Regions from separate parts of the Pantoea dispersa genome, predicted to be linked through region 1. Evidence: riboswitches for the same ligand, from Rfam matches in the RefSeq annotation. Region 1 holds a riboswitch; each other region holds the start of a gene.
What was found. Region 1 has a riboswitch for thiamine pyrophosphate ahead of K7H94_RS21390 (FAD-dependent oxidoreductase). Riboswitches for the same ligand answer to the same signal wherever they lie in the genome.

Region 2: it holds a riboswitch for thiamine pyrophosphate, as region 1 does, so the genes downstream of both, thiB (thiamine ABC transporter substrate binding subunit) here and K7H94_RS21390 (FAD-dependent oxidoreductase) in region 1, are expected to answer to the same signal.
Region 3: it holds a riboswitch for thiamine pyrophosphate, as region 1 does, so the genes downstream of both, thiC (phosphomethylpyrimidine synthase ThiC) here and K7H94_RS21390 (FAD-dependent oxidoreductase) in region 1, are expected to answer to the same signal.
Region 4: it holds a riboswitch for thiamine pyrophosphate, as region 1 does, so the genes downstream of both, K7H94_RS19190 (LuxE/PaaK family acyltransferase) here and K7H94_RS21390 (FAD-dependent oxidoreductase) in region 1, are expected to answer to the same signal.

The regions. Positions count from the first base shown of each region.
Region 1 is NZ_CP082347.1:570,718-578,550, reverse strand. Features, by position in the region: gene K7H94_RS21415 (pirin family protein) at 1-115, shown strand, start outside; gene K7H94_RS21410 (glycine zipper 2TM domain-containing protein) at 369-578, shown strand; gene K7H94_RS21405 (RES family NAD+ phosphorylase) at 697-1,404, opposite strand; gene K7H94_RS21400 (hypothetical protein) at 1,397-2,074, opposite strand; gene K7H94_RS21395 (6,7-dimethyl-8-ribityllumazine synthase) at 2,246-2,683, opposite strand; TPP riboswitch at 2,849-2,968, shown strand; gene K7H94_RS21390 (FAD-dependent oxidoreductase) at 3,096-4,040, shown strand; gene thiS (sulfur carrier protein ThiS) at 4,024-4,221, shown strand; gene K7H94_RS21380 (thiazole synthase) at 4,225-4,983, shown strand; gene K7H94_RS21375 (HesA/MoeB/ThiF family protein) at 4,994-5,962, shown strand; partial or broken gene K7H94_RS21370 (ABC transporter ATP-binding protein) at 6,037-6,675, shown strand; gene K7H94_RS21365 (ABC transporter permease) at 6,659-7,393, shown strand; gene K7H94_RS21360 (ABC transporter substrate-binding protein) at 7,403-7,833, shown strand, end outside.
Region 2 is NZ_CP082346.1:3,275,963-3,283,795, forward strand. Features, by position in the region: gene sgrR (HTH-type transcriptional regulator SgrR) at 1-1,637, shown strand, start outside; TPP riboswitch at 1,708-1,801, shown strand; gene thiB (thiamine ABC transporter substrate binding subunit) at 1,848-2,834, shown strand; gene thiP (thiamine/thiamine pyrophosphate ABC transporter permease ThiP) at 2,810-4,420, shown strand; gene thiQ (thiamine ABC transporter ATP-binding protein ThiQ) at 4,404-5,105, shown strand; gene K7H94_RS15420 (DedA family protein) at 5,102-5,866, opposite strand; gene polB (DNA polymerase II) at 6,036-7,833, shown strand, end outside.
Region 3 is NZ_CP082346.1:3,696,027-3,703,859, reverse strand. Features, by position in the region: gene rpoC (DNA-directed RNA polymerase subunit beta') at 1-726, shown strand, start outside; gene K7H94_RS17290 (DUF1127 domain-containing protein) at 793-978, opposite strand; gene K7H94_RS17285 (aminotransferase-like domain-containing protein) at 1,154-2,608, shown strand; gene thiE (thiamine phosphate synthase) at 2,771-3,418, opposite strand; gene thiC (phosphomethylpyrimidine synthase ThiC) at 3,418-5,340, opposite strand; TPP riboswitch at 5,431-5,531, opposite strand; gene K7H94_RS17270 (Rsd/AlgQ family anti-sigma factor) at 5,683-6,189, opposite strand; gene nudC (NAD(+) diphosphatase) at 6,278-7,051, shown strand; gene hemE (uroporphyrinogen decarboxylase) at 7,091-7,833, shown strand, end outside.
Region 4 is NZ_CP082347.1:88,633-96,465, reverse strand. Features, by position in the region: gene K7H94_RS19200 (SDR family oxidoreductase) at 1-367, opposite strand, end outside; gene K7H94_RS19195 (acyl-CoA reductase) at 387-1,835, opposite strand; gene K7H94_RS19190 (LuxE/PaaK family acyltransferase) at 1,832-2,914, opposite strand; TPP riboswitch at 3,010-3,139, opposite strand; gene ddpX (D-alanyl-D-alanine dipeptidase) at 3,215-3,805, opposite strand; gene K7H94_RS19180 (M24 family metallopeptidase) at 3,820-4,935, opposite strand; gene K7H94_RS19175 (M20 family metallopeptidase) at 4,932-6,161, opposite strand; gene K7H94_RS19170 (dipeptide ABC transporter ATP-binding protein) at 6,172-7,809, opposite strand; gene K7H94_RS19165 (ABC transporter permease) at 7,806-7,833, opposite strand, start outside.

The sequences.
Region 1 (7,833 bases):
CGGCGACGGCGCGCGCGTACGCAATGAGACGGCGCTGCGGTTCGCTAACGGTAACAACGCTGAAGTGCTGGTGTTTGATTTACGACCAGTCGAAGTTAATCATCCGCAGCGTTAATTCATTGCGCGGTAAGTCAGCGAGGCATGGCGTGAACCTTCACGCCATGCCTTTTTATTTGGCTTAAGGAACGAATAATAACCAGTACCTGACAGGTCCGGCATAAAATAGGAATTTTTACCTTCCACAAAAATGCAAAGCCCCTTAAATTTGCCTCCAGGATAAGCACGCTACGCTAGGTATTTGGCGGCTAAACAACAAACAAAGTTAACACTATTACATTCCATTAGAATTAATGGTAATGAGGATTTTGATGGTTTTAAAACGCAGCTTTAATATCGCAGTGGTATTGGTTTTAGCCTTTTCTGTAACGGCTTGTGGTATGTCTCATCGTGGCCGCAACACCGCCATTGGCGCTGGTGTAGGTGCGGTCGGCGGCGCTGTTCTGACCGGCGGCAGCACCTTCGGTACCCTCGGCGGCGCAGCTATCGGCGGCCTGATTGGTCACGAAGTCAGCCGTTAATTTCACCGCTACTCAGGATTTCGCCAGCTGGAGTGCTGGCGAAATTTTAAACCATTTCATTTTTAAATTCTTATTCGTCCACTTTTCTCTTTTATCCATCGCCGGATAGCATCATGGTTTATTTTGCTGCAATGATAAACACACCTAATCGCGATGCGAGATGTAAAACCTCGCCATAAGTATCGGAATCATCAATCAGGCTTAATGATTTATTAAGTGGCGTCAGCATGCCAGGTGAAATTCGATCGCCAAATAACATCACTGCCCGCGCTGAATCATCCTGACGGGATATCCATGAAAGGCCCTGCGCTGATTCGCTCTGATGATGCAGAGCGGCTGCCCAGCGTCGGGTGAGGGGATAGTGATGTTTTTCTGTATCGATAAGCTGCTTACGCGTGATACCTAACTTGCGCAATGCGATGCTGCTCAGGTCGATCAGCAGCATATCTTCATTAACTTTAAGACAGGAATGAAGTTGATAATGTAATTTATTCTTATCCAGCGTCTTAAGACCGGGTGCGAAAGGCACGTCATGAAATACTGTTTCCATTAATGCGCAGTCTCTGGTCGAACCGCCGTATAGAGTCGGTATTGGCTGCCCATGTCTGGTTTTTATTGGACTGAAGCGGGCATTCCCTTTCACTCCAGGATTAAACTGGTTGGCGGCATAATGCGACAGATGGACCCGGTGCAGAATGCTTCCTGCTGAAAGCGTAATAAATGACAGCTGAAGTAAAGCGCCTGGCAATGGCGCACCTTCTTCGGCAGTAATAACAGGCAAAGTTGATAAATCATCAGGTTGCGCCGCAGTGCTGCGCTTATCCATGCGTTATTCCTTCCATTTCATCCAGAGCGGCGTCGATGACGCGTTGCGCTTCGGTTAGCAGTAGATCCTGTGGCCGTTTGCCCGCAAGGAAACTGTTATTCGACAGAAACCACAATGCAATAGCCCAACTGTCTTTGTGTCCGGCAAAAATCCTGAGTATCTGAGCCAGTGGTTTAATCGGGCGAAAGTGCGTGTCGCGATCCAGGCCATAATCGGGGAAATAATCTATCCCATTGTGATTGATGGCAAATATCTGACCGCTTTTTTTCCATTTATTCGGCTGAGCGCTCGGATTTGTGGAACTCAACCCTGCCAGTTGCGCCACTTCTGCGGCGCTGAGCCAGTTTCCGCTCTCCAGCACGGCATTGCGCGCCTCTAGCAACATCGCCGCTTCTTTGAGTAAATGAGGCGAAGCTGGCACGCGCGGTAACATCGCAATGGCCAGTTGCTCCAGCGATTCCTGCCGCTGCCGCTGTTGAAAAATTGCAAACATGGATGAAGCGATTGCGGAAAGATTTTCTGACAGGTTGCGCAGCGTCAGCGCATCGCTTGGATGGTCGAAAGTAATGGCAACAACGTGACTGGCATGTGATTTTGACAGTCGCCCCTGAATCTCCTGCGGAGTACCCGTCAGTGCAGAAACCCCGGTTTGATCTTTATCGCTAACCATCAGTTAACTCCCGCAAGGTTATTTAGGTTATCCGATTTTAAAGATATCCCGAATAACTTGCAATGGCATTGACGGTGCTGCTTTAAGTAAGCAAGAGGCGAGTGGTAAGAGGGAGCACACTGCAGAAAACGGATTGTTAAAAGTGGGAAACGCTAACAATCCGTTTGAGGTTCAGTCGATCTGAAGCTGGTGAATCATCAGAGCGGCGCGGGCGGCTTCTTTGCCTTTTTTAATGAAATGTTCGGTATAAAACGCTTCAATCGCGTCGACCGGCTGAAAATTGTGCGGAGTGAGTGATACCGAAAACACCGGAACATTGGTGGTGAGCTGCACATTCATCAGGCCATCGACGACGGCCTGCGCGACAAAGTCATGGCGATAGATGCCACCGTCGACCACCAGCGCGGCGCAGACAATCGCATCAAATTTGCCGGTTTCGGCCAGGCGTTTGGCCAGCAGCGGCATTTCAAACGCGCCGGGTACGTCATAGCTTTTTAAAGTATTTTCGACGCCTTGTTCTGCCAGTTCCTGCTCAAATCCTACCAGCGCGTTGTTCACGATCGCCTGATGCCATCCTGCTTTAATAAAAGCCACACGAAACTTATTCATAATGCTTCCATGATTAGCTGAAAAATTTATAAGTGAATAATAAAAAAGTCTTTTTTATCATCTGCCCGCTATCCGTCTGGTATACCATATGTTGCAATTTTGATCCACAACGCGGGCAGCGCGGTTAACGTGCTGCTTGACGCCAGCCAGCGCCTGCAATACAAATAGACGCGTCGGGGGAGTCTCGCCTGAGAGACTGAGAGGCTAATAGCGCACTGCGCGGCTTAGCGACCCTTTGAACCTGACCCAGTTGATACTGGCGTAGGAAGACTGACGGCTTCATGTGCAAAGCCGTCTGGCGCAAAGGCGAGCCCGATCGCTGGCGTCGATTCCCTTCACCTGTATCTGCGGGTCTCAGTTATCACTGAGAGGCCGATGTGAATTTCCCAGATTATTTACCGGAACGTGATTCATGAGCCGCTGGAGCGTGCTCGGTAGCGGCGTGTCCGGGATTTGTGTCGCCACGCTGCTGGCTGAGCGCGGCGAAACCGTCGAGGTCATTGATGATGAAGCGCGTCAGCCTGCCTCGTGGTTTGCCGGTGGCATGCTGGCGCCGTGGTGTGAAGCAGAAAGCGCGCCAGCGGAGGTGATTACCCTCGGCCAGCATGCTGCGGCCTGGTGGCAAACGCGCGTCAGCAGCGTGGTGCATCAGGGTACGTTAGTGCTGGCACCGCCGCGTGATAACCCGGAGTTAAACCGCTTCGCGCGCATGACGACGGCGCATCAATGGGTTGATCCGGCGTCGCTTGAACCGGCGCTGGAAAACCGGTTTGCGCGCGGACTGTTTTTCCCGCGCGAAGCACATCTCGATCCGCGCCGTGCGCTGGCTGAACTGCGTGACAAACTGCTGCAGCGCGGCGTCCGCTTTGATGCGCGCCAGCCATCGGGCCGGATCATCGACTGTCGCGGTATCCATGCCAGAGCGCAGCTCTCCGGCCTGCGCGCGGTGCGCGGGGAAATGCTGATCCTGCAGAGTCATGAGGTGTCATTTTCCCGGCCGATTCGTCTGCTCCATCCGCGTTTTCCCTGTTATCTGGTGCCGCGTCGCGACGGCCACTTCATGCTCGGCGCCACCATGATCGAAAGCGACGATGCCAGCGCTATCAGCGCGCGCGCCATGATGGAACTGCTCAGCGCGGCCTACACCCTGCACCCGGCGCTGGCGGAAGCGCGCGTCATCGAAAGCGGCAGCGGTCTGCGTCCGGCATGGCCGGCTAATCTGCCGGAAATCCACTATCACAACGGTATTTTTTATCTTAACGGCATGTATCGTCACGGTTTTCTGCTGGCACCAATGATGGCAGAACAGCTGATGCAGCGCCTGTCCGGGGAGGTTAGCCATGAATATTCAGCTTAACGGCCGCACCATCAGCACTGAGGCCACCAGCCTCAGCGAATTGCTGATCGAACAGCAAATCGATGCGGCCTGTGTTGCCACCGCCTGCAATGGCGATTTTGTGCCGAAAAGTCAGTATGCCAGCCTGCAGTTACAGGAAGGCTGGCAGCTGGAAGTCCTGTCACCGATGCAGGGAGGCTGAGCGATGTTTTACGATTTTACGCCGCAGTCACGCTTGCTGCTCGGCACCGCAGGCTACCCTTCACCGGCGATTTTGCAGCAGGCGATCGCCGCATCCGGCAGTGAAATTATCACTGTCAGCCTGCGCCGCGAAGGCACGGCGGGCGCGGCTTTTCGCGAGCTGCTGACGGGCCTGAATATGCGCGTGCTGCCCAATACCGCTGGCTGCCACACGGTCAAAGAGGCCGTCACCACCGCGCACATGGCGCGCGAGTTGTTTAACACGCCGTGGATCAAGCTGGAAGTGATTGGTCATGCCGACACGCTGCAGCCCGATCCGTTCGCGCTGGTCGAAGCGGCACGCATTTTGTGCGCCGACGGCTTCCTGGTGTTTCCCTACACCACGGAGGATCTGATAGTCGGTGAAAAACTGCTGGCCGCTGGCTGTGAACTGCTGATGCCGTGGGGCGCGCCCATCGGCTCCGGCCAGGGATTGCGAAATATTGACGGGCTGCGGGCGATGCGTGCCTGGTTCAGCGATATTCCACTGATCATTGATGCTGGCATCGGCGCGCCGTCACAGGCAGCGCAGGCGATGGAGATGGGCTTCGATGCCATCCTGCTCAATACCGCTGTGGCGAAAGCGGGCGATCCGGTGGCGATGGCGCGCGCGTTCAGCCAGGCGATCGCCGCCGGGCAGGGCGCGCGCGAGGCCGGGCTGATGGAGAAGCGTGATATGGCCGTGGCCTCAACGCCGATCTTCGGCCTCGCTAACCTGAACTAAGGAGCTCGCAATGGAACGCTACCAACGCCAGATGATGCTGCCGGAAATTGGCGTCGTCGGGCAGCAGAAACTGGCTCGCGCCCGCGTGCTGGTAGCCGGTGCCGGTGGGCTGGCCGCCACGCTGCTGCCTCAGCTGACGGGCGCGGGCGTCGGTCAGCTGTGTCTGTACGATGACGATCAGGTCGCGCTGCATAACCTGCATCGCCAGACGCTGTTCACCCTGCAGGATGTGGGTCGCAGCAAAGCTGTGGCGGCGCAGCAGGCTTTGCATCAGCGCAATCCTGAGGTGCAAATCGAAGCGGTGCCCGAGGCGCTGAGTGCCAGCAATATCGCGCAGGCGCTGGCGGAGTGCGATCTGGTGATTGATGCCGCCGATAACTTCGCGGTGACTTACCAACTGTCTGATGCCTGTTTCCAGGCGGGCATACCGCTGATCAGCGCCTCGGTGCTGGGTCGTCAGGGCTATGCTGGCGGTTTTTGCGGCGGCGCACCGAGTTATCGTGCGCTGTTTCCGCAGCTGCCTGCTTCCGCAGCTAACTGCAACACCGCCGGCGTGATAGGGCCAGCCGTGGCGGCGCTGGGGGCGATGCAGGCGCAGATGGCGCTCAGCATACTGCTCGGCCTGCAACCCTCACCGCTCGGTTGCATGGTCAACTGTGACTTCGTCAGCTGGCACTTTCGTTCGTTCCGCTTTGATGCGGCACAGGAACCGGCCCAGCCCGGCGTGCCGTTTATTGATGCTCACCTGTTACAGCCCGGAGACTGCATTGTGGAGCTGCGCAGCTGCGAAGAGGCGCCCGCCAGCGTGGCCGATCGGGTTGAGCGCGTATTGCCGCACGAACTGGACGCCTGGCAGCCACCGGCGGATCGCCGCATCGTACTGGTGTGTGCCAGCGGCATCCGGGCGGCGCAGGCGGCCAGCGCGCTGGCGCAGCGCGGCTTCAATCAGCTGGCGATTCTGGCGGCGCGGCGGCCATGACGCAGGACATCCGCTTTGACCAGGTGAGCTTTGCCTGGGGCGAAAAACAGCTGTGCCATCGGCTCAATCTGCAACTGCGTGGCGGCAAGACCACGGTGTTACTGGGCTGCAGCGGCATTGGTAAAAGTACGCTGCTGCGTCTGGTGGCCGGCTTAGTGCAGCCGCAGCAGGGCAGCCTGAGCGGTATTGCGCAGCACGTGGCATGGATGGGGCAGCAGGATCTGCTCTATCCGTGGCTAACGGTGCTGGAGAATGTGATGCTGACGGCGCGTCTGAGCGGTGCGAAGCCGGACCGCGTGCGGGCGCACCATTTGCTGGCACAGGTGGGACTGGAAGACGAGGCGCAAGCCGCGCCCTCACAGCTCTCAGGTGGTATGCGGCAGCGGGTCGCGCTGGCGCGCACGCTGTATGCGCAGCGCGAGCTGGTGCTGATGGATGAGCCGTTCGCCACGCTGGATGTGATGACTAAACACCAGCTGCAAACGCTGACCGCGACGCTGTTGCGCCGCAAAACGGTGCTGCTGGTGACGCACGATCCGCTGGAAGCCTGCCGTATGGCCGATGACATTCGGCTGTTGCACGGCCAGCCGCTGCAGGTGACGCACTGGGCTGTGCCGGCAGGTACGGTGCCGCGCGCGCTCAATGATGCCGGACTGCTGCAGGCGCAGGCCGAACTCTTTTCCCGACTGAATTCCTATGAAAAAGCTGAGTAGTGGTATCTACCTGATCGCGGTGGTGCTGGGCGTGTGGCTGCTGGCGCGGCACAACGGCGTACCGGCATTTTTGCTGCCGGCACCGCATGCGGTGCTGGAGGCTCTGTGGCAAAAGCGGCAGCTGCTCGCGCATCACGCAATGTTTACGCTGGCGGAGATTGTGCTGGCGCTGCTGCTGGGCGTCGGCGGCGGCGTGGTGCTGGCGGTACTGATGGCCTCCAGCCCGCTACTGCGTCGGGTGCTGTTTCCGCTGGTGACAGCCAGCCAGACCATCCCGGTATTTGCGCTGGCCCCGCTACTGGTGCTGTGGCTGGGTTTTGGCATCGCGTCAAAAGTCGTGGTGGCGGCGCTGATTTTGTTTTTCCCGCTGTGCCTGTCGCTGTTCGACGGTTTATGCCGTACGCCTGCCGGCTGGCTGGAGCTGGCGCAAACGCTGTATCCCTCGCGCTGGCGAATTTTCTGGCGCGTGCGCTGGCCGGCTGCGCTGCCGCAGTTTTTCGCCGGCCTGCAGATGGCGGTGGTGCTGGCACCGATTGGGGTGGTGATCGGCGAGTGGGTCGGTGCCAGCGAAGGGTTGGGCTACCTGATGATGCAATCCAACGCGCGGCTGGAAACGGCCACCAGTTTTGCCGCACTGCTGCTGTTAATGAGCCTGGCGCTGCTGCTCTCAGCGGCCGTGGCGCTGGTGCGTAAAAAATTTCTCTGGCAATCATACTAAGGAACTTGAGTGAATAGACTTCTTCGTGCCATCGCTTCGTTACTGCTGCTGGCCACCGTCAACGCGCAGGCAGCCGAAAAGGTGCGGCTGCTGCTCGACTGGTTCATTAACCCCAACCACGCGGCGATCTTTGCCGCTCAGTACAGCGGGGCGTTTAAACAGCAGGGGCTGGATGTCGAGATGATCGCACCGGCGGATTCCGCGTCGGTACCGCTGTTGCTGGCGGCAGGCAAAGCGGATCTGGCGATTAGCTATCAGCCGCAGCTCTATACGCTGGTGGACAAGCAGGTGCCGGTGATCCGGGTTGGTACGCTGATTAACCAGCCGCTGAACACCCTGACAGCCGTATCGGGCGATATCCACAGTATTAAAGATTTCGCCGGTAAATCGATTGGCTATGCGATTCCCGGCGCGGAAGATGTGGCTATCCGCAATATGCT
Region 2 (7,833 bases), on a different replicon from region 1:
AATTCATTCGCCTGTGGCAACACTGTCAGGGCCAGGATCAGGAAACCACGCTGAGCGAGCTGGCCGAACTGCTGCACTGCTCACGCCGCCACATGCGTAACCTGCTGAACGCCATGCAGGCAGCGGGCTGGCTGATCTGGCAGGCTGAAGCCGGTCGCGGTAAACGCTCGCTGCTGAGCTTCTGCTACACCGGACTGGCGCTACAGCAGCAGCGCGCCGAAGACCTGCTGGAGCAGGATCGCATCGACCAGCTGGTGCAGCTGGTGGGCGATAAAAACCAGGTGCGGCAGATGATTGCCGCGCACCTTGGCCGCAGCTTTCGCCAGGGCAAGCATATTCTGCGCGTGCTCTACTACCGGCCCCTGCCTAACCTGCTGCCCGGCTCGCCGCTGCGCCGTTCAGAAACCCATCTGGCGCGACAGATATTCAGCGGCCTGACGCGTATAAATGAGGAAAAGGGGGAAATCGCCGCCGACATTGCCCATCACTGGCAGCAAACCTCTCCGCTGCACTGGCGCTTCTTCCTGCGGCCGGCAATCCGCTTTCATCATGGCCGCGAGCTGGAGATGGAGGATGTCATCGCCTCGCTGGACCGGGTGCGCAGCCAGCCGCTGTTTTCGCACATCGACCAGTTGCACTCGCCGGCACCGTGGACGCTGGATATCCATCTCAGCCAGCCGGACTGCTGGCTGCCGTGGCTGCTGGCCAGCGTCAGCGCCATGATTCTGCCGCGTGAATGGCCGACACTGCGCCACTTCGCCCGTCAGCCCATTGGCACCGGTCCGTACAGCGTGGTGCGCAATCAGCAAACCCAGCTGAAAATCGCCGCGTTTGATGACTACTTCGGCTACCGCGCGCTGATTGATGATGTCTCGATCTGGGTGCTGCCGGAGATCAGCGATGAGCTGGTCTACGCCGGTGTAAAACTGGAAGGCGAAAACGACGACGAAAAATCGGAAGAGAGTCGTCTCGAAGAGGGCTGCTATTTTCTGCTGTTCGATCAGCGCTCTGAACGCGGGCGCGATGCCGGTTTCCGCCGCTGGGTGAGCGATCTGCTTAACCCTATCGCGCTGCTCAATCATGCCGGCGTCGGCTATCAGCGCTACTGGTTCCCGGCTTATGGCCTGCTGCCGCGCTGGCACCATCGGCGCGATATCACCCCAGCCCACAAGCCCGACGGCGTGACCCAGCTGACGCTCAGCTGGTACAGCCACCACGTCGAACACGAGGGCATCGCCAATGCGCTGCGGCCGCTGCTGGCGCAGCAGGGCGTCGAGCTGATTACCCGCGAAGTGAGCTACGAAAGCTGGTTCGACGGCGCGGGCGAGAGTGACATCTGGCTGGGCAGCGTCAACTTTACCCTGCCGCTCGACTACGCCCTGTTCGCTCAGCTCTACGAGCTACCGCTGATGCATCACTGTATCCCGCTGGACTGGCAGGCCGACGCCGCGCGCTGGCGTGAGAAAGCGCTGCCGCTGGCGGAGTGGAGCAAACAGCTGGTAAACAGCGACTATCTGCATCCGCTGTTTCATCACTGGCTGCTGCTGGAGGGCCAGCGCAGCATGCGTGGCGTGCGACTGAACACGCTCGGCTGGTTTGACTTCAAGTCCGCCTGGTTCGCCCCGCCGGAGCTGTAAAAAGGGCAGCATCAGACAACACGACCGGCAGGTGAACCTTTCGCGTTGTCATGTAAATGTCTAGAATATGTCGTTCTCAACGGGGTGCCGGTTAACTGGCTGAGAGAGACCCGTCGAACCTGATCCGGCTCGTACCGGCGTAGGGATTTGAGATGCTCCGCCCTCAGATCCTTTGCGACGCAACCTTACCTTCTCCTTAAGGAACGCAAAGTGTTAAATAAAGTTCTGCCCCTGTTGCTGCTGATCGCTGCGCCGGCTCTGGCGGCCAAACCCGTTCTCACCGTGTATACCTACGACTCGTTCGCCGCCGACTGGGGCCCCGGTCCGGCAGTGAAAAAAGCCTTTGAGGCCCGCTGCGGCTGTGAGCTGAACTATGTGGCGCTGGAGGATGGCGTATCGCTGCTTAATCGCCTGCGCATGGAAGGAAAGAACAGCAAGGCCGACGTGGTGCTGGGGCTGGACAATAACCTGATTCAGGCGGCGGAAAAAACCGGCCTGTTCAGCAAAAGCACGGTGGATACCCGTGCACTGCAGCTGCCGGACGGCTGGCACAATGACACTTTTATCCCGTTTGATTACGGCTACTTCGCGTTCGTTTACGACAAAAACAAGCTGAAGAATCCGCCGCACAGCCTGAAGGAGCTGGTCGAAAGCCCGGAAAAATGGCGGGTGATTTATGAAGACCCGCGCACCAGCACGCCGGGGCTCGGTCTGCTGCTGTGGATGCAGAAAGTGTACGGCGATGAAGCGCCGGCGGCCTGGCAGAAGCTGGCCAGCAAAACCGTGACCGTCACCAAAGGCTGGAGCGAAGCTTATGGTCTGTTCCTCAAAGGCGAAAGCGATCTGGTGCTGAGCTACACCACCTCGCCGGCTTACCACATTATTGAAGAGAAAAAGGATAACTACGCCGCCGCGCCGTTCAGCGAAGGCCACTATCTGCAGGTAGAAGTGGGCGCGCAGCTCGCCAGCAGCAAACAGCCGCAGCTGGCGCAGCAATTCATGCAGTTTATGGTGTCGCCAGCGTTTCAGCGCACCATTCCCACCGGCAACTGGATGTATCCGGTGATCAAAAGCGATTTACCCGCCGGTTATCAGGCGTTGCCGGTGCCTGCTAATGCGCTGCAATACACCCCGACAGAGGTGGCTGACCATCGCGCGGCGTGGATTAGCGCGTGGCAGCGCGCCGTCAGCCGCTGATGCCCGGCTGGCTGCTGCCCGGAGCGCTTAGCGCACTGCTCTTGTGTGCGGTCGCGCTGCTGGCGCTCGGTGCCCTGCTGCTCGCCGCGCCGGCCACCGACTGGCGCGCGCTGCTCAGCGATAGCTATCTGCACCATGTGCTGGCGTTCTCCTTTGAACAGGCGCTGCTGTCAGCGCTGCTCTCGGTGCTGCCAGCCATTCTGCTGGCCCGCGCGCTCTATCGCCGCCGCTTTACCGGCCGCACCCTGCTGCTGCGCCTGTGCGCCATGACGCTGGTGCTGCCGGTGCTGGTCGCCGTATTCGGTCTGCTGAGCGTCTATGGGCGCAGCGGCTGGCTGGCGCAGCTTTGCGCCGCCGTCGGTATCGACTATCACTTCTCGCCGTACGGCCTGCAGGGCATTTTGCTGGCGCACGTGTTCTTTAATCTGCCGCTGGCGACGCGCATGCTGCTGCAGGCGCTGGAGAGCATTCCCGGCGAGCAGCGCCAGCTGGCGGCGCAGCTCGGTCTGCGCGGCTGGTCGCTGTTTCGCCTGCTGGAGTGGCCGTGGCTGCGCCGTCCGCTGCTGCCAACGGCGGCTCTGATCTTTATGCTGTGCTTCGCCAGTTTTGCCACCGTGCTGGCACTGGGCGGCGGTCCGCAGGCCACCACGCTGGAGCTGGCCATTTATCAGGCGCTTAGCTTTGATTACGATCCCGGCCGCGCCGCGCTGCTGGCATTGTTGCAGCTCGGCTGCTGTCTGCTGCTGGTGCTGCTCAGCCAGCGCTTCAGTAAAGCGATTCCGGCCGGTAGCCAGACGGTGCACGGCTGGCGCGATCCGCAGGATTCCTGGCGCGCACGCGTCGCGGATACGTTGCTGATTACGCTGGCACTACTGTTACTGCTGCCACCGCTGGCGGCGGTACTGGTCGACGGCTTACGGGGCGGCATTGCCGGCGCGCTGCAACAGCCCGCGCTATGGCAGGCCACGTGGACGTCGCTGCGTATCGCACTCGGTGCCGGTGTGCTGTGCGTGCTGCTGACCATGATGCTGCTGTGGAGCAGTCGCGAACTGCGCCAGCGTCAGCAGCGCTTCGCCGCGCAGGCCATGGAACTCAGCGGAATGCTGATTCTGGCGATGCCGGGCATCGTGCTGGCAAGCGGGTTCTTTCTGCTGTTCAACGCCACCGTTGGCCTGCCGCAGCGTGCCGATGCGCTGGTGATCTTCACCAACGCGCTGATCGCCATCCCCTACGCCATGAAAGTGCTGGAAAATCCGATGCGCGATCTCAGCGCGCGCTACGCTCAGCTGTGCGCCTCGCTGGGCATCAGTGGGTTTACTCGCCTGCGGCTGATTGAACTGCGGGCGCTGAAACGTCCGCTGGCACAGGCGCTGGCCTTTGCCTGCGTGCTGTCGATTGGGGACTTCGGCGTGGTGGCGCTGTTCGGCAGCGCCGATTTCCGCACCCTGCCGTTTTATCTGTTCCAGCAGATTGGCGCCTATCGCGGTGCCGATGGCGCGGTAACCGCGCTGCTACTGCTGCTGTTATGCCTGCTGCTGTTTACGCTGATGGAAAAATTACCGGGTCGCCATGCTGACACTGAATAACCTTACTTATCTCTACCAGCATCTGCCGATGCGCTTCAGCTTTAGCGCACAGGCCGGTGAACGTCTCGCCATTCTCGGCCCGAGCGGCGCGGGCAAAAGTACCCTGCTGAGCCTGCTCGGCGGCTTTCTGCCGGTGAGTCAGGGCAGCCTGCTGATCGATGGCGTCGACCACACCCGCAGCGTGCCTTCCGCGCGACCGGTATCGATGCTGTTTCAGGATAACAATCTGTTTCCGCACCTGACGGTGCAGCAAAATCTGGGGCTGGGCCTGCATCCCGGCCTGAAGCTGACGCGCGAACAGCAGCAGCAGGTACAGCAGATTGCGGAGCAAACCGGGCTGGAATCGATGCTGACGCGTCTGCCCGGCCAGCTCTCCGGCGGTCAGCGCCAGCGCGTGGCGCTGGCGCGCTGCCTGCTGCGCAATCAGCCGGTACTGCTGCTGGACGAACCGTTTTCGGCACTCGATCCGGCGCTGCGCAGCGAGATGTTACAGCTGGTGCGCGCGGTGTGCGAGGCGCGCACTATCACGCTGCTGATGGTGTCGCACAGTCTGGAGGATGCGCAGCAGATTGCGTCACGCAGCCTGGTGATTGTTGACGGTCGGGTGTACTGGGATGGCAGCACCGCCAGCCTGCTGCGCGGAGAAAGCCCGGCGGCCGCCATCCTTGGCGTATCACCGCGTTAAGCGAAGAACACCTTCCACAGCAGCTGCAGGAAAATTGGCATCATCGGGTGGAACAATAGCGCAATAAAGGCACCCACACCGATGAGCGCCATTAGCGGAGCCAGCCAGCGCAGCCGCGCCTGCGGCAGATAAGGCGTAGCCCAGTCGACGCTTTTGCCGCTGCGCCACCAGCGCCACAGCAGCCAGCCGCCGATCCACAGCAGCAGCGCCACCGCCAGCAGCAGCCATTTGAAGCTGTCGCCCTGCGCCGCCTGCGGCACGTCGATCGCCACGCCCGCCAGAATGCCCGGCATCAGGTAGGCCGGCGGCCACAGGATGCAGCCGATAATGTTCGGCGGCAGGAATTTACGCACCGGCAGCTCCAGCATGCCGGCCGCCAGCGGAATCAGCGGACGCGTCGGTCCGACAAAGCGCCCCACGAGGATGGTAAACATACTGTGCTGATGCAGCGCGTGCTCGGTTTTATCCAGCAGCCCTTTGTATTTTTGCAGGTATTTCCAGCGGTGCAGCGGTCCCTGGAATTTCCAGCCAATGCCGTACGACACCCAGTCGCCAATCAGACAGCCGGCCAGCCCGGCGGCCCACGCCGGATAGAGCCCGATTTGTCCGCTGCCCACCAGCGCGCCGAGGCTGGCCATCAGGACCGTTCCCGGCAGCAGCAGGCCGACAAACGCCAGCGACTCAAGAAAGGTCACCAGCGCCACGGCAATCAGCGCGTACTCCAGCGATTGCGTAAACAGGTGTTGGATCCAGGCTTCCATAACTATCCTCTGCGGAATATAGAGGCTGGATTGTCCTGAGACAGCCCCACAGCGTCAAGCAATTCCCCGCGCTGCCGCACGCCCGCGCCGCGCGGACGACGGCACCACCGGCAGTACACTGTATAAACATCCATGATATACTGAAATGAATTCATTCTCCGGAGTTAACGTGACCGAACCGCGCGCAGGATTTTTGCTGACTCGCCACTGGCGGGATACCCCGACCGGCAGCGAAGTGGTGCTGTGGCTGGCCACCGACCAGGGCCCGCAGCGCCTGGTGCTGCCTGCGCAGGAGTCAGTGGCGTTTATTCCCCAGGAGTTCCAGGCGCAAACCGAAGCGCTGATTCGCGACGAGCGCCATACGCGCCTGCAACCGCTGGATCTGAAAGATTTCCGGCGCCGACCGGTGCTGGGACTCTATTGCCGCAGCCACCGACAGCTGCAAAGCATCGAAAAACGCCTGCGTGAAAACGGCATTGCGGTGTATGAAGCAGATATCCGCCCGCCGGAACGCTACCTGATGGAGCGCTTTATCACGGCGCCGGTGTGGTTCAGCGGCGAGCCGCGCGGCGACAGCCTCGTCAACGCGCGCCTCAAGCCGCATCCCGATTACCGTCCGCAGCTGAAATGGGTGTCGCTCGACATCGAAACCACCGAGCACGGCGAGCTGTACTGCATCGGGCTGGAGGGCTGCGGCCAGCGCCAGGTGTATATGCTCGGCCCCCCGAACGGTGATGCCAGCCAGCTGGATTTTGAGCTGATTTACCTCGACAGCCGGCCACAGCTGCTGGAGCAGCTTAACGCCTGGTTCGCCCGTCACGATCCCGATGTCATCATCGGCTGGAACGTGGTGCAGTTTGACCTGCGCGTGCTGCAAAAACATGCCGACCGCTACGGTATTCCGCTGCGTCTTGGCCGTCAGCAGCAGCCGCTGGAGTGGCGCGAGCACGGCTTTAAGCCCGGCGTGTTCTTCGCTCAGGCCAGCGGCCGGCTGGTGATTGACGGTATCGAGGCGCTGAAATCGGCGTTCTGGGACTTCGCCTCATTCAGCCTCGAAGCGGTGTCGCGCGAGCTGCTGGGCGAAGGCAAAGCCATCAACAACCCGTGGCAGCGCATGGAAGAGATCAACTGGCGCTTTGCCCACGACAAACCGGCGCTGGCCACCTACAACCTGAAGGATTGCGAGCTGGTTACGCGTATTTTCCAGCACACCGCGATCATGCCGTTTTTGCTGGAGCGCGCTACCGTCAATGGCCTGGCAGTGGATCGCCACGGCGGATCGGTGGCGGCGTTCAGCCACCTGTATATTCCGCGAATGCACCGCGCCGGCTTTGTCGCGCCTAATCTCGGCGAAGTGGCACCGGAAGCCAGCCCTGGCGGCTACGTAATGGATTCGCGCCCCGGACTGTATGATTCGGTACTGGTGCTGGATTATAAAAGCCTCTATCCGTCGATCATCCGCACCTTTCTGATTGATCCGGTCGGGCTGGTCGAAGGCCTGGCGCATCCGGATGACGCCGATTCGGTTCCCGGTTTTCGCCACGCGCGCTTTTCGCGCCGCACCCACTGTTTACCGGCGATTGTCGGGCAGATCTGGCAGGGGCGCGAGGCCGCCAAACGTGACGGCAACCAGCCGCTGTCGCAGGCGCTGAAAATCATCATGAACGCTTTTTATGGCGTACTTGGCACCAGCGCCTGTCGGTTTTTCGATCCGCGCCTTGCTTCGTCGATTACCCTGCGCGGCCACGCCATCATGCAGCAAACGCGTGAGCTGATTGAAGCCGAAGGTTTTGACGTGATTTACGGTGACACCGATTCTACTTTTGTCTGGTTGAAAAACGCCCACAGCGAAGCCGATGCCGCCGCGATCGGCCAGCGGCTGGCCGGGCACGTCAATCGCTGGTGGCAACAGCATCTGCAGCAGACTTACGGTCTCGACAGCGCGCTGGAGCTGGAGTACGAAACCC
Region 3 (7,833 bases), on a different replicon from region 1:
AAAGAGACCAAAGGCAAGCGTCGTCTGGTGATCACCCCGGTTGACGGTAGCGATCCGTATGAAGAGATGATTCCGAAATGGCGTCAGCTCAACGTATTCGAAGGTGAACGTGTAGAACGTGGTGACGTCGTATCCGACGGCCCAGAGTCTCCGCACGACATCCTGCGTCTGCGTGGCGTCCATGCTGTGACCCGTTACATCACTAACGAAGTGCAGGAAGTTTACCGCCTGCAGGGCGTTAAGATTAACGATAAGCACATCGAAGTCATCGTGCGTCAGATGCTGCGTAAAGCAACCATCCTGAGCGCGGGTAGCTCGGAGTTCCTGGAAGGCGAGCAGGCGGAAGTCTCTCGTATCAAGATCTCCAACCGCGATCTGGAAGCGAACGGCAAAATCGGCGCGACGTACATGCGTGACCTGCTGGGTATCACCAAAGCCTCGCTGGCAACCGAATCGTTCATCTCTGCGGCATCGTTCCAGGAGACCACCCGTGTCCTGACCGAAGCAGCGGTAGCAGGCAAGCGCGACGAACTGCGCGGCCTGAAAGAGAACGTTATCGTGGGTCGTCTGATCCCGGCCGGTACCGGTTATGCTTACCACCAGGATCGTATGCGTCGCCGTCAGGCGGGTGAAGCACCGGTTGCACCGCAGGTGACTGCGGATGAAGCCTCTGCCAGCCTCGCTGAGCTGCTGAACGCCGGTCTGGGCGGTAGCGACGACGAATAATCGTCTGCTCTGCTGACCATGAAAAAACCCTGCCTCGGCAGGGTTTTTTTTCGTCTGAAATCCGCGTTATTTCTGATTGATATCCTGACGCGTCAGCCCGATGTCACGCAACTGCGCATCACTCAGGTGCGAAAGAATCTCCCGCGTTTCCCGTCTGGCATGCCAGCGTTTTATCGCGCGCACGCCGCCACGAAAGATATCGAGTAAGGTCACGCTGAACGGTTTTGCCGCCCGGTTCTGATCAAATTCCATAATCCCAGCCCTCAGTATGATGTCTGAACGACATTTTCCCTCTGATGGCGAATTCAATACAGGTTCAAAAATCACTTATCTTTAACATACAGATTGCGCCCGTACCGATCTGAATGGTAGAAATAGGCGTCATCTGTACTGATTTTTGATCACCGTTAACGCAGCGAGGCACACAATGACGCGCTATCAACATCTGGCCTGTCTGCTTTCAGACCGTATTGAGCAGGGGCTGTATCGCAGCGGCGAACGCTTGCCCTCGGTGCGTACGCTCAGCATTGAGCACGGCGTCAGCATCAGTACCGTGCAGCAGGCTTATCATCTGCTGGAAGAGAAGCAGCTTATCGTGCCGCAGCCGCGTTCCGGCTATTTTGTCGCTACCCGTAAAGCCACGCCGCCGGTGCCCGCGATGACCCGACCCGTACAGCGTCCGGTTGAGATCACCCAGTGGGAATCGGTGCTGGAGCTGCTGAGCAGCCGCATTAATGGCGACGTGCTGCAGCTGGGCAGCGGCATGCCGGACCTGACCCAGCCGACGCTCAAGCCGCTGTGGAAAATCATGGGCCGCATGGCGCAGAAGCAGGACATTGATCAGCTCAACTACGACAGCCTGCTCGGCGTGGCAGCGCTGCGCGAGCAAATTGCGCGGCTGACAATTGACAGCGGCTGTCAACTGACGGCGGAAGATATTGTCATCACTACCGGTTGCCATGAAGCGCTGTCGGTGTCGATTCGCGCCGTGTGCGAGCCAGGCGATATCATTGCCGTCGAGTCGCCAGCGTTTCACGGCACCATGCAGACACTGCGCGGTCTGGGCATTCGCGCCATTGAAATCCCTACCGATGCGGTCAGCGGGATCAGCCTTGAGGCGCTGGAGCTGGCGTTTGAGCAGTGGCCAATCAAAGCGGTGGTGGTGGTACCCAACTGCAATAACCCGCTCGGATTTATCATGCCGGAAGCGCGTAAGCGCGCGCTGCTGACGCTGGCGCAGCGCTTTGACGCGGCGATCATTGAAGATGATGTTTACGGCGAGCTGGCGTGGGAGTATCCGCGTCCGATCACCATCAAATCGCTGGATATGGATGGCCGCGTGCTGCTGTGCAGCTCGTTTTCCAAAACCCTGGCGCCCGGCTTGCGCGTGGGCTGGGTCGCGCCGGGACGCTATCGCGATCGCGTACTGCACATGAAATATATTGGCACCGGTTCGACGGCAACGCAGCCGCAGTATGCGGTCGCAGAGTTTATTCGTCAGGGCCATTACCTGCCGCATTTGCGCCGCATGCGCCATGTGTATCAGCGTAACTATGAGACGTTTAGCTGCTGGGTGCGCCACTATTTTCCCTGCGGCATTTGCGTCTCGCGGCCGCAAGGCAGTTTCCTGATGTGGATTGAGCTGCCGGAAGCCTTCGATGCGGTGCGGCTGAATGCGGAGCTGCGGGAGCTGAAAATCCAGGTGGCGGTCGGTTCGCTGTTTTCGGCGGCGGGTAAATATCGCAACTGTCTGCGCCTCAATTATGGTCTGCCAATGAATGAGCAAACCGAGCAGGCGATTGCCAGCCTCGGCGCAGCTGTGGAGCGTGCCATGCAGGCCTGCAGTGCGGAAACGCGCCATATCACCTCCCTGACAGAATAACGGTGGAAAGGCAGGGCCGGACAGAGAGTCGGGGAAGCCAGCCCTGGCCCGCTGCAAGCGACAGCGGGCAGGCTCACTTTAGCGATTGTCCCCGGTCGCGCCAGCCCTGACTGCTGCCGTTTGCGCGCCGTATTCGCGGATTTTTACCGCCGTTGCAGTCAGTTACAACGCTTTTGCGACATGCTCTGGGGATTCTACCAGCGCCAGCAGCTGGCGGGTGGCCGCCTGCCAGTCTTCCGCCTGGGTAATCGCGCTGACCACGGCAATGCTGCCGACACCGGTCGCCAGCACCTCCGGCACGCGTGCCAGCGAAATGCCGCCAATCGCCACGGTGGGAATATGCTGCAGCCGCGCCAGATGGCGCTTCAGCTCGGCAATGCCCTGCGGCGCAGAGGGCATCTCTTTGGTTTGTGTCGGAAAGATGTGGCCGAGCGCAATATAGGACGGACGCAGCGCCAGCGCGCGATCCAGCTCGGCGTCATCGTGTGTCGACAGACCCAGGCGTAAGCCGGCGTGGCGGATAGCGTCCAGGTCGGCCACATCCAGATCTTCCTGACCAAGATGCACACCATAGGCGTTGTACTTAATCGCTAAACGCCAGTAATCGTTGATAAACAGCCGCGCGCCGTACTGTTTGCCCAGGGCGATGGCATCGCGTACCGCGGCTTCAATCTGGCGATCATCGCCATCTTTGATGCGCAGCTGGAGGGTGCGCACGCCGGCTGCCAGCAGGCGTTCAATCCACAACACGCTGTCGACAACCGGATAGAGCCCCAGTTTTGGCGCGGTGGCAGGGAAGGCTTCAGTCATCATTTTTCCTCTTTCAGGGCATCGGCGGCGTGATACAGCTCGCCGCCACGGCTACGGAAGGCATCGGACATTTGCGCCATGCCCAGCGCTATCGGCTGGGCTTCAGTCTGCTGACGGGCGGCAAATTCGCGCACTTCCTGGGTGATTTTCATTGAACAGAATTTGGGGCCGCACATGGAACAGAAGTGGGCCACTTTGCCGGATTCCTGCGGCAGGGTTTCGTCGTGATAGGCCCGCGCGGTATGTGGATCGAGCGCCAGATTAAACTGATCTTCCCAGCGGAACTCGAAGCGAGCTTTCGACATGGCGTTGTCGCGGATCTGCGCGCCGGGATGGCCTTTAGCCAGATCGGCAGCGTGCGCCGCGATCTTGTAGGTAATCAGCCCCTGCTTAACATCCTCTTTATTCGGCAGGCCAAGGTGCTCTTTCGGCGTGACGTAGCACAACATCGCGCAGCCAAACCAGCCGATCATGGCGGCGCCAATCCCGGAGGTGAAATGATCGTAGCCCGGCGCGATATCGGTCGTCAGCGGGCCCAGCGTATAAAACGGCGCTTCATGGCAGTGTTCCAGCTGCTCGGTCATATTGCGGCGGATCATCTGCATCGGCACGTGACCGGGGCCTTCAATCATGACCTGCACATCATATTGCCAGGCGATTTGCGTCAGCTCGCCTAAGGTACGCAGTTCGGCAAACTGGGCTTCGTCGTTGGCGTCCTGAATCGAGCCGGGACGTAAACCATCACCGAGCGACAGCGCGACATCATAGGCGGCGCAGATTTCACAGATTTCGCGGAAATGCTGGTAGAGGAAGTTTTCCTGATGATGTGACAGGCACCACTTCGCCATGATTGAGCCGCCGCGCGACACGATGCCGGTCAGCCGTTGTGCGGTCATCGGCACATAGCGCAGCAGCACGCCCGCGTGAATGGTGAAGTAATCAACACCCTGCTCAGCCTGTTCCAGCAGGGTATCGCGGAAAATGTCCCAGTTAAGATCTTCTGCAATACCGTTGACCTTTTCCAGCGCCTGATAGATTGGCACCGTGCCGATCGGCACCGGACTGTTGCGCAAAATCCACTCGCGCGTTTCATGGATATAGCGGCCGGTCGACAGATCCATCACGGTATCTGCCCCCCAGCGCGTGGCCCACACCAGTTTTTCCACTTCCTCTTCAATCGACGAACTTACCGCCGAGTTGCCGATGTTGGCGTTGACCTTCACCAGAAAATTACGGCCGATGATCATCGGCTCCGATTCCGGGTGATTGATGTTGGCAGGAATGATGGCGCGGCCGCTGGCCACTTCGGCGCGCACGAATTCGGCGCTGATATTCTCCGGCAGCTGCGCACCAAAGCCGTGACCGGCGTGCTGCTGCAATAGCGTTTTACTGCGGATACGCTCACGTCCCATGTTTTCGCGCAGCGCGATGAACTCCATCTCCGGCGTGATAATGCCCTGACGCGCATAGTGCAGTTGCGTGACGCGGCGACCCGCTTTGGCCCGGCGCGGCAGCGGGAGGTGTTCAAAACGCAGATGATCCAGCCCGTCATCTGCCAGCCGCTGCTGACTGTAGCTTGAGCTGAGTGCGCTGATGGTTTCGCTGTCGTTGCGTTCGGCGATCCAGCCGGCGCGCAATTTTGCCAGACCCTGATGCACATTGATGGTCGCGTGGGGATCGCCATAGGCACCGGCGGTGTCATACACTGGCACCGGTTCATTTTCTGCGTATTGCGGATGATCTTTGCTGCCGCCGGTGTGCGTCGGGCTGAGCTGAATTTCGCGCATCGGGACGCGGATATCCGCGCGGCTGCCGCTGATCCAGATACGTTTGGAGTTAGGGAAGGCGGTTCCCTGGAGCGAATCGATAAATTTTTGCGCCTGCGCGCGTTGTTCACGACGTGAGGTTTTAGCATCAGACATAGCAAGTTTCCTGAAAACAAGGGGAAGCTGCTTGTCCGGAGTCCGGAAGGAGTAACAGAAACGGTGCGGGCGCCTGACTGCACCGTGCTGATCACATCTACTCTTGTTCCCTTCGCAGGTACTAACCTGATCAGGTTCCGCGGATCCCGAATTAACGGTCTCAGCCCCTAAGGGCACTCCGACAAGTTTACGTTTTACGCGATAAGCGACTTTACTGACTGCTGCACGCTGCGCTTATATCGCAAAGTTTGATTGTGGATTGTCGTTAAAAAGACAATAAAAAAGCCCATTCAGCATAAAAGGGCTTTTCCTGAATAACAAGTCTTTTACAACTGCAGCGGTTCAGGCCGGACGAGCAATGGTGCTGTCATTGGCCACCGGCGGGCGCGCCAGCTGGTTATCCCAGGCGAGCTGAATCAGTTTGTCTTCCAGCGTAAAGCGTGACTCCAGCGCTTCGCCCACTTCTGACAGCGCCTGCTGGAAATCCACGCAGTTGTCGTCATTAATGGCCTGCTGCAGATGGCTGTCATACAGTTGCATCAGCCGTTCAGTATTGCCTTCCAGCGCCGGATAGATCTGCGCCGCCGCAATCATCGGGCTGTCGCCGGACATCTCGCTGATGATGCGCTCGTAAACGCTGAAGTGGCCGGTAGAGAGATAGTCCACCAGACGATGGCAAAACGCATCCAGCGCCTGTTCATCCAGCGCGGTCAGCGCTTCTTTGTTCGGCTTCATGCCAATTAACTCGTAATAGGTGACGAGCAGCTGTCGACGGGCGCGCAACCATGAGTCGACTAATTCATTACCGCCACCTACACGCTCGGTCAGGTTATCTAACTGGGTAAGCATACGGGGCTCCAGGTGAGTTATAGTTGTTTATTACACACTTAACATCAGGATTTCAGCGTGCTATTTGACGCTAAGGACAACGATTAAGATGCAACGTGAGATCTCAAGCGTAGACGCTGGCTGGTGGATTGTCAGCTCCGCGCAGAAACTTTGGTTGCCGCAAGGTGAGTTGCCGCATGGCTTATCCGGCGAGTTTGGCCTGACCGGCAGCAGCGGCAGAGTGATTGGCGAGTGGCAGGGCGAAAACGTCTGGCTGGTATGCGAAGCGCGTCCGGACAATATGGCCTCGGTGCGCCAGCTGATTGACGAAGATGTCGGTCTGTTTCAGCTCGCCGGGCGCGGCGTGCAGCTGGCAGAGTTCTACCGTTCGCATCGCTGGTGCGGCTATTGCGGCCATGAAATGCAGCACAGCAAGCGCGAATTCGCCTGCCTGTGCAGCCATTGCCGCGAGCGCTACTATCCGCAAATCGCCCCCTGCATCATTGTGGCGATTCGTCGCGGTGAGGAGATTCTGCTGGCAAACCATGCGCGCCATCGCAACAGCATCTACACCGTGCTGGCCGGTTTTGTCGAAGTCGGCGAAACGCTGGAGCAGGCGGTGGCCCGCGAGGTGATGGAAGAGAGTAACGTGCGGGTAAAAAATGTGCGTTACGTGACCTCGCAGCCGTGGCCGTTCCCGCACTCGCTGATGATGGCGTTCATGGCGGAGTACGATGGCGGCGAGCTGCAGCACGATGGTAAAGAGCTGCTGGATGCTGGCTGGTATCGCTACGACGATCTGCCCCTGTTGCCGCCGCCGGGCACCGTGGCGCGCCGGCTGATTGAAGATACGGTTGCGCTGTGTCGCGCCAGCGCGGCGTGAAAATGCTACACTGCCGGCCTTAGCATGAGAGAGCCCATTATGAGTGAACTGAAGAACGATCGTTATCTGCGCGCCCTGTTACGCCAGCCGGTGGATATCACCCCGGTATGGATGATGCGACAAGCCGGGCGTTACCTGCCGGAATACAAAGCCACGCGCGCTGAGGCCGGTGATTTTATGTCGCTGTGTAAGAACGCGGAGCTGGCGTGCGAAGTCACCCTGCAGCCGCTGCGCCGCTATGCGCTGGATGCCGCGATCCTCTTCAGCGACATCCTCACCATTCCGGATGCGATGGGCCTGGGACTCTACTTTGAGACCGGCGAAGGCCCGCGTTTCTCCCATCCAATCACCTGTCGTGCCGATGTGGATAAACTGCCGGTGCCGGATCCAGAGCAGGAGCTGGGTTACGTGATGAATGCGGTGCGCACCATCCGTCACAACCTCAAAGGCGAAGTGCCGCTGATCGGTTTCTCCGGCAGCCCGTGGACGCTGGCAACCTACATGGTAGAAGGCGGCAGCAGCAAGGCTTTCACCAAAATCAAGAAGATGATGTACGCCGAGCCGCAGACGCTGCACGCACTGCTGGATAAGCTGGCAGAGAGCGTGATCCTTTACCTCAACGCGCAGATTAAAGCGGGTGCGCAGTCGGTGATGGTGTTTGATACGTGGGGCGGCGTGCTGACCGGGCGCGACTATCGCGAGTTCTCGCTCTATTACATGCACAAAATCGTCGACAGCGTACTGCATGAGAACGAAGGAAGACGCGTGCCCATCACCCTGTT
Region 4 (7,833 bases), 210 kb from region 1:
CGTTCACTGCGCCATCAAACTGCGTCTGGTAAGCGGACCAGGACGTTTCCCAGAAGCGCTGGCGCTGGTCCGGATCGAAGCGATAAGGTGCGAAGGCATTGTTCACCACCACATCCAGTCGGCCGGTAGCGGCCTCGATCTGCTGCATCATATCGGCTACCTGTGCGGCACAGGTCACATCGGCGGCAATCGCCAGTGCCCCCCCGCCCTGTGCTTCACAGGCCGCCACCACCTGCGCAGCGGCGTCGTGATTACGTAAATAGTTGACCACGACAAATGCGCCTTCGGCGGCAAAGGCCTGGGCAATGGCGGCGCCAATACCGCGGCTGGCGCCGGTCACCAGCACGGTGTGATTGCTGAATTTCATTGCGTTTCTCCACGCCAGCTCAGTCAAGATAGGGCGCATAGTGTTCAGCGGCGGTTTCCGCCGCCTGTTCGATTTCGCACAGGGTGACCAGATCCAGCAGGCTAAAACGGCCATCGTGATGCCAGCCCGCCTCCGGTGAAGTCATGTTACCCAGCGCCGTGATGCGCGTGACGCCCGCCGCACCGAGCTGCGCCGCCAGCCGAAACAGCACCTCGGGCGCGGCCGCGAGGCCAACGCTTTGCAGATACGCGCGCTGCGCGGCCACCCAGTTTACCGTCTCCTCCAGCGTATCCACGGCAATCACCTTCAGCGTACGTCCGAGCGCGCCCGGTTGTAACGGCTCCGGCTTGTCGACGTACACCACCGCCCAGGCATCGTGCTCATCGCCGTACAGCGTGCGGTCACCGCTCAGCGCATGCATTTCCTCCGCGTTGCGCCACGCGGCCACAGCCTGACTTTCACCCAGCGTTAGCGTCGCGCGCGGATAGCGCTGTGCCAGCGCGGCAAGTTCATGGGCGAGGTAAGTAGCAAACTCCTGCGGCGTCACCCGGCCGCCGCGCTCAATAAACAGCGCCTGCGGCGAGTAACAGCCAGCCTGGTCATAGCGCATCACATCGTAAGCCACCTGACGCGCCAGCGCCGTACCGCGCCGCACGTCCAGCGCCGAGCGCGCCACCATGCCAAAACTGATTTTGTGGCCGTGCGGCAGAAAGCGCGTGGCTGGCGGCAGACGCCGCTGCATCGCCGTCAGCGCGGCTTCTCCGCCATAAGCCATCACCACGTCTGCCTCGCGGAACCACTGCTGCTCAGTGCGTTCATCACCGCCCTGCCACCATACAACGGCCAGACAGTCGCCCAGCTGCGGATCGATCTCCGCCAGCAGCTGGGCGAACCAGCCCGCCATCAGCGGCTCAGCGCTCGCCACTTTGCCCACGCTTCCCGCCTTCACCAGCAGGCCGGCAATCAGGCTCCACAGCGGCAAACCCGGCACATTGCCGGCCCAGACCTGCAGCAACAGCTGTGGACCAAACGCGCGGGCAAAGCCGCCTTTTGGCCGCGGCTGAAAATCGTCCAGCATCTGCACGTTGCCGAAATCCTCCGCCAGAAAACGCCGCAGCTGCGGTTCACGGAAGGTTTTGAGATAGCCGGTTAAACCGAGCCGCAGCATCCCGGCGTCATAGCCGGTAACCAGCGGCAGCAACCGCTCCGCCTGCTGGCGCAACGGGTGCGAACGGTCAAGCAGGCGCGCGATGGCTTCATCAATCAACGCGGTGATGCGCGCTACGCTCAGGGTGTGCAGGTAGCGGCGCGCGTTATCGCGTACGCTGGCCGCCAGCGTGGCAATCTGCGCCTCGGACAGCACCGGCACGCACACTTCCAGCGTGCTGCCCTGCTGGCCAAAGTGCAGGCTGTGCCACGCCACCTCGCTGTGGCGGATGCCCGGCAGATGGCCGGCATACACTTTCATGCCCGCGCCTGCGCGGCAGCGAGAAACGATTCCATCGCCAGCGAGCAGCCTTTGGCATCCGCGCCCGCGACGCGGCCCAGCAACTGAAAACCGCCGGGCACCATCACGCCGGCATCTTCGGTCAGAATCGCGGAAACAGAATTGAAATGGGCGAGATCGTGATGCACCAGTACGCCTGTCTCACCTTCCGGCACGTCCGCACCGGTCAGCGGGTTGACCACGCGCGTGCGGATCCAGTGCGGTCCGGATTTCACCGGCGGGCAGATTTCATTGCCGGCATCGTAAAACTGGGTGCTGAGTTCAGTCATGCCGTACATATTGATGCAGTGCGAACGCGGCACGCCGAGCGTCTGCTGCAGCGCGCTATAAAACGCCTCCGCCGCAACTTCACGCGACTGGCCCTTAAAACCCCCGGTGTCGAGGATGCGGCTGCCCGGCGGCAGCCTGAAACGCCGCTGCTGACGCGCCAGTTCGTCCAGCAGATGGACAAAACTGTAGCTGGCACCCAGCAGGGCATAGGGTTGGCCGCTGGCCTGCGCCTGCTCCAGCGCGGCGATCAGACGCGGCAGTTTCAGCCCCTGCGCATCCACCATCACTTCGCTGTCTGGCGTGCCACATTCTTGCATCGCCAGCGTCAGATAATGGGCCAGCGAAGAGTGCGGCAGCTCGCTGCTGTGCGGAAACAGGATCGCCATCGGCAGGCGCGGATGTCCGGCCATAAAGCGCTGGCGGAAATTGATCAGCATCGAGCGATCGTAAACCGCCAGCGTCGGGTGATAGCTGCGCCCCCGGCCGGTCCCCGTGGTGCCGCTGGTCATAAAGATGTGGGGAATCTCCGCCACCGGACGGCAGCTCAGCGTCAGATCTTTAAACGCCGTAATCGGCACCGCCGGAATCTGCCGCCACTGTTTTACCGTCAGCGGCGTGCGGCCGCGCTGGCGGGCGAAACGGGCGTAGGGAAGATTGTGTTCGAATTGCCACGCGAACAGCTGCAGCGCCAGCTGGTTGAAATCCGCTTCCGTGGTTTCCTGGCGCTGCATAAACGCCAGCAGCGCGGCGATGATTGACGCTTCGGTCATGAAGGTGCCCTCTTTGGACTGCGGCATAACGGCCTGCCAGGGCCTGAGAAATGCGCAGGATTCGCAGAAAGGCGCAAAGAGGGAATGAGGGCGTGCAGTGACCCCGGTTCCACATCCCTACGCCGGTATTAGCCGGATCAGGTTCAGAGGGTCACTACGTTGCCGGCCGTGACAGCCGCGCGGGTAGAATCTCAGCCCTCTAACAGGGCACCCCTTGGAACAAGCTGCATTCTGGGGTCGGAACGGAGGGCGTGTCAAGGCGGGAAGGCGCAGAACCCCCTCGCTTCAGCAACGCGATTATTAACGCGCAATATCACTCACAGGAGCGCGATCAGCCCGGCTGACGCAGGCAAAGCGATCGCTGAGCAGCGGATAGTTTTGCGCATCCGGCAGTTCAAAGTGCCACCATTCGGTGGGCATGCCGACAAAACCGCCGCCGAGCATGATGGCGTTCAGCAACAGGCGATGGCGCTGCGCCTGCTGCGGCACGTTGGGATGGAACGGGTGCGACTCAGCAGACATGTCGTCAAACCCGGTCCCCATCTCCAGAATGTTGCCCGCCTCATCCACCAGCGTCACATCGATCGCCACGCCACGGCTGTGATTCGAGCCCCGCGCCGGTGGCACCACATAATCCGCGTCGGGACAGGCATCCCACAAGTGCCACTGCGCCTGCTGCGGACGATACGCGTCCAGCACCAGCAGGCGGAACCCCGCCAGCCGGGCGATGTCACTGCTGCGGCGCAGCGCGGCGGCGGCATCCGGATGCAGCAACGCCTGCGCGTCGCGATAAATGGCATACCCGGCGATGTTATCGGCGGTGGCGTATTTCAGATCAAACATCAGGCCCGGCAAGGTGGCAGCCAAATCGATTAATTCAACGTCCTGCACTGTACATCATCCTGTTAATTGTTAGCCGGCAGCGTAAACGGCTGGCGCGGCAGCGTGGTGAGTCGCTCTGCGCCCTGTGCCGTGACGCGCACGGTTTCACTGAAGGCGAGGCCCTGCGCTGAAATATACATGTGAAACACCATGTTTTCCTCCAGTAACCACGGCGCCTGAGGATGAAAACAGCAGCTGAAATCGCTCGGACGCGGGGTGCGCGTATACAGACCCAGCGCATAACCGGTGATGTTGCTGTAATCCTCACGCAGCCCGGCGCTGAGCACCGCCTCACGCGCGACGGCATCCACCGTGCAGGCCGCAACGCCCGGCTTCATCGCCTGCAGCTGGCGATCCTGAATGGCGATCAGCTGTTGTGCCAGCGCCGCGCGCGCCGCAGAGATTTCACCGACAATCAGCGGACGCATCAGGCGCGCGCTGTAGTGCCGCACTTTTGGGATCAGCTCAACGTGCAGCACATCGCCCGCTTGCAGACGCTGCTCATGGCCGCTGGCATGCAAAAATCCGCTGTCGCCGCTGGCGATAACAATCGGTCCGGTTTCACCGCTGTCAGCACCGAGTCGCAGAAATTGTGCCGCCGCCAGCGCGGCGACATCACGCACGCGCCAGCCGCCCTGCACCTGCGCACTCAGCTGGGCCAGCGTGGCATCGGCAATGCTGGCGGCCTGGCGTAAGCTGGCGATTTCAGCCTGAAATTTAACGCTGCGCAACCGGTCGCTGATGCCGCTGACATCACACCAGCGCACCCCGGGCAGATGGCGCGCCAGCTGCTGCCAGCTATGCACCGTCATGCCGTAGGATGCATAATCCGCGCCCAGCCGCGCCCGCTGATAGCCGCGCCGCGTCAGGCTTTGCGCCACCGCCAGCCACGGATCGTCTTCATCGCGGTACGCGTCAATCGCCAGCTGCGGTGACTGCGCGCGGCACGGCGCGGCATCCAGCTGGCGCAACACCATCCACGGTTCGTCCTGCAACGGCACCAGACAGGCACGATAACGCGTTTCCGACACGGTATAACCGGTTAACCATGCCAGCAGTTCGCCATGATCGATCAGCATCACCTCAATGTCGGCGGCGCGCATGGCGCTGCGCAGCCGTGACAGCGCGTCGGCGATCATGACGCAGGTTCAACCGGCTGGCAGATGTCGAGGATTGCCAGCAAATAGATGCGCACCATATCGAGAAATTCACTGATCTCAACGCGCTCGTCCGGCATGGTGTTGTACTTGCCGCCGGGTCCGCACACGATGCCCTCCATGCCTGCATGCTGATACAGGTGCGCCGCATCGGTACCGTAGAAGGCGGGCGGCGTAATCACCCCAGTAGGCTGCGGCGTGCCGCGCACAGTCTGCCAGCCGCGATTAACCGCTTTAACGATTGGCGATTCCGGCGACACCTCAAACGGCAGCATGGTGGGTTTATCGCGCAGGCCGTCATCGAACAGCTGCGCCTGCAGGCCCGGATAGCGCTGGCACAGTGCATCCAGCAGGGCCTGCAGGTCGGCCAGCACGCCGTCCACCGTTTGCCCCGGCGCAAAGCGGGCGGAGCCTTTCAGGCGGACAAAATCCGCGACCTGCGGCGGCCGCCACTCCTGCAAATCACGCCCCAGCGCACCGTGTACGGTGCCAATATGACCACGGTTAATTTTGCGGTGTTCTGCGCTTTTCGCTCCGCTGAAGGTGATGTTATTGATCTGCGGAATCAGTTCGACCGCCGCCGCAATCGCGTCGACCGCCTCCTCACGCTTTGACAGATGGCGCGTATCGCCGGTCAGTTCAATGGTGAACATCAGCGAGCCGGCATGCATGGTCAGCGCCTGTAAATCCGTGGGTTCGGCATTGATGAAATAGTCGGCGCGTACGCCCTGCTCAATCGCCGCCAGCGTACCGATGCCGCCCTGTAACTCGCCGACCACGTAAGTGAGGATCACGTCGCCCCTGAGCTTCACGCCGGCATCAATCAACGTCTTCAGCGCGCAGAAATAGGCGGCATCGCCCGCTTTCATGTTAGAAACGCCGATACCGTAAATAAACTGATCGTCAATTTTTCCCGCCCAGGGATCGACGGTCCAGCCTTCGGTGACCGGGTTAGTATCAAGATGACCGTTGAACAGCAGGCTGTGGCCGCCTCCGCTGCCGGCCAGCCGCCCAATCGCGTTCAGCCGATCGCCGGCCACCGGCTGCAGTTCAGTCTCCAGCCCCAGCTGCGCCATCTGTTGTGCCATATAGCGGGCTAATTCGCGCTCGCCCTCGGTGGCACTGTAACTTTTGTGCTGCACCATTTTTGCCAGGAAAGCGAGGCAGTATTCACGATCGATGTGATGAATTAACTCTTCAGGGTTCATGCGCTTCTCGTTATGCCACGGATTGGGTTAGATCAGGGATGTGCACGGCATCAAGCAGTGCACGGGTGTAAGGATGCTGTGCCTGCGCCCGCATATTCTCGCCGGGCAGCACTTCCACCACATCGCCGCGATACATCACCGCCACGCGATGAGCGATCTGGCGGATGAGATTGAGATCGTGGGTGATGAACAGATACGCCGTGCCGTAGCGACGGCGCAGCTCCAGCAGCAGCTCGATGATGGTGGCCTGCACCGACACATCCAGCGCCGCCGTGATTTCATCGCAAATCACCAGGTCCGGCGGGTTAGCGAAGGCGCGCGCAATCACCACGCGCTGTTTTTGCCCACCCGAGAGCGCGTGCGGATAGCGGCTGGCAAATTCCGCGGGCAGCCGCACTTCCTGCAGCAGACGCGCCACCGCCTGCGCCTCGCTTTCTCCCGGTGGCAGTCCATACAGCCGCAGCGGACGGGCGATAATTTCGCCGACGGTCATGCGCGGATTGAGTGACGCATCCGGATGCTGAAAAATCATCTGCACGCGGCGGCGATACGCCGGGTCCATTTGCGCGCGGCCATATAACGTCGCGCCGCAGAAGTCGATGCTGCCAGTGAACGGCACCAGGCCGGTTATCGCCTTACCGAGTGAAGATTTACCCGAACCGGACTCGCCGACCACGCCGAGAATTTCACCCTGATGCACCGTCAGCGAAACCGCATTGACGGCCCGCGTCGTGTTCGCCTCCCGTTTCAACAGCCGATCGAGCACGCCGTGCTGGCCATAATCAATCGTCATCGCCTGCAGGCTGAGCAGCGGCTGACTGCCGGCCGCATCCGCGACCAGCCGATGCTGCGGATCCGGCACCGCGGCAATCAGTTTGCGCGTATACGGATGCGCGGGCGCGCTGAACAGCGTGCGCGTCGCGGCCAGCTCCACGATGCGGCCCTGCTCCAGCACGCATACGCGGTCGGCCACTTTCGCCACCAGCGCCAGATCGTGTGAGATATACAGCGATGCGACACCGGTCTCGGCGCGCAGTCGCTCGTAAAGATCGAGGATTTGCGCCGAGCTGATGACGTCCAGCGCCGTGGTCGGCTCATCAAAAATCAGGCAGTCCGGCTGGCAGGCAAAGGCGGTGGCGATCAGGATGCGCTGCTTCTCACCGCCGGAAACCTGATGCGGATAGCGCTGCATCATGCGTGCCGGGTGCTTCAGCTCGACATCGCGCAGCAGCGATTCCCCCAGTTGCTGCGCTTCGCGCGCTGACAGCCCACGATGACGGCGCAGCACTTCGGTGACCTGTTCACCCAGCGTCAGTGTCGGGTTTAGCGACGCGCTGGGATCCTGAAAAATCATGCCAAGCTTTTTACCGCGCAGCGCCATCAGTTGGTGCGCTGGCAGCTGCAGCAGGCTTTCGCCGTTCAGCCGGATATCACCCGCCTGCTCGCGTGCGTTACTGGCCAGCCAGCGCATGATCGCCCAGCCAAGGGTGGTCTTGCCGGAGCCGGATTCCCCCACCAGCCCCAGCACTTCGCCCGGCATCACCTGCAGGGTGATATCGCGCAGTACCGGCAGCGAATGGCCGCGCGCTAACGCATAATCGAGGCTGTAATTGTCCACCGACAGCACCGGGTTGTGCGGACTCTTCATTTGTGGCTCCCTGGATTTAGCACA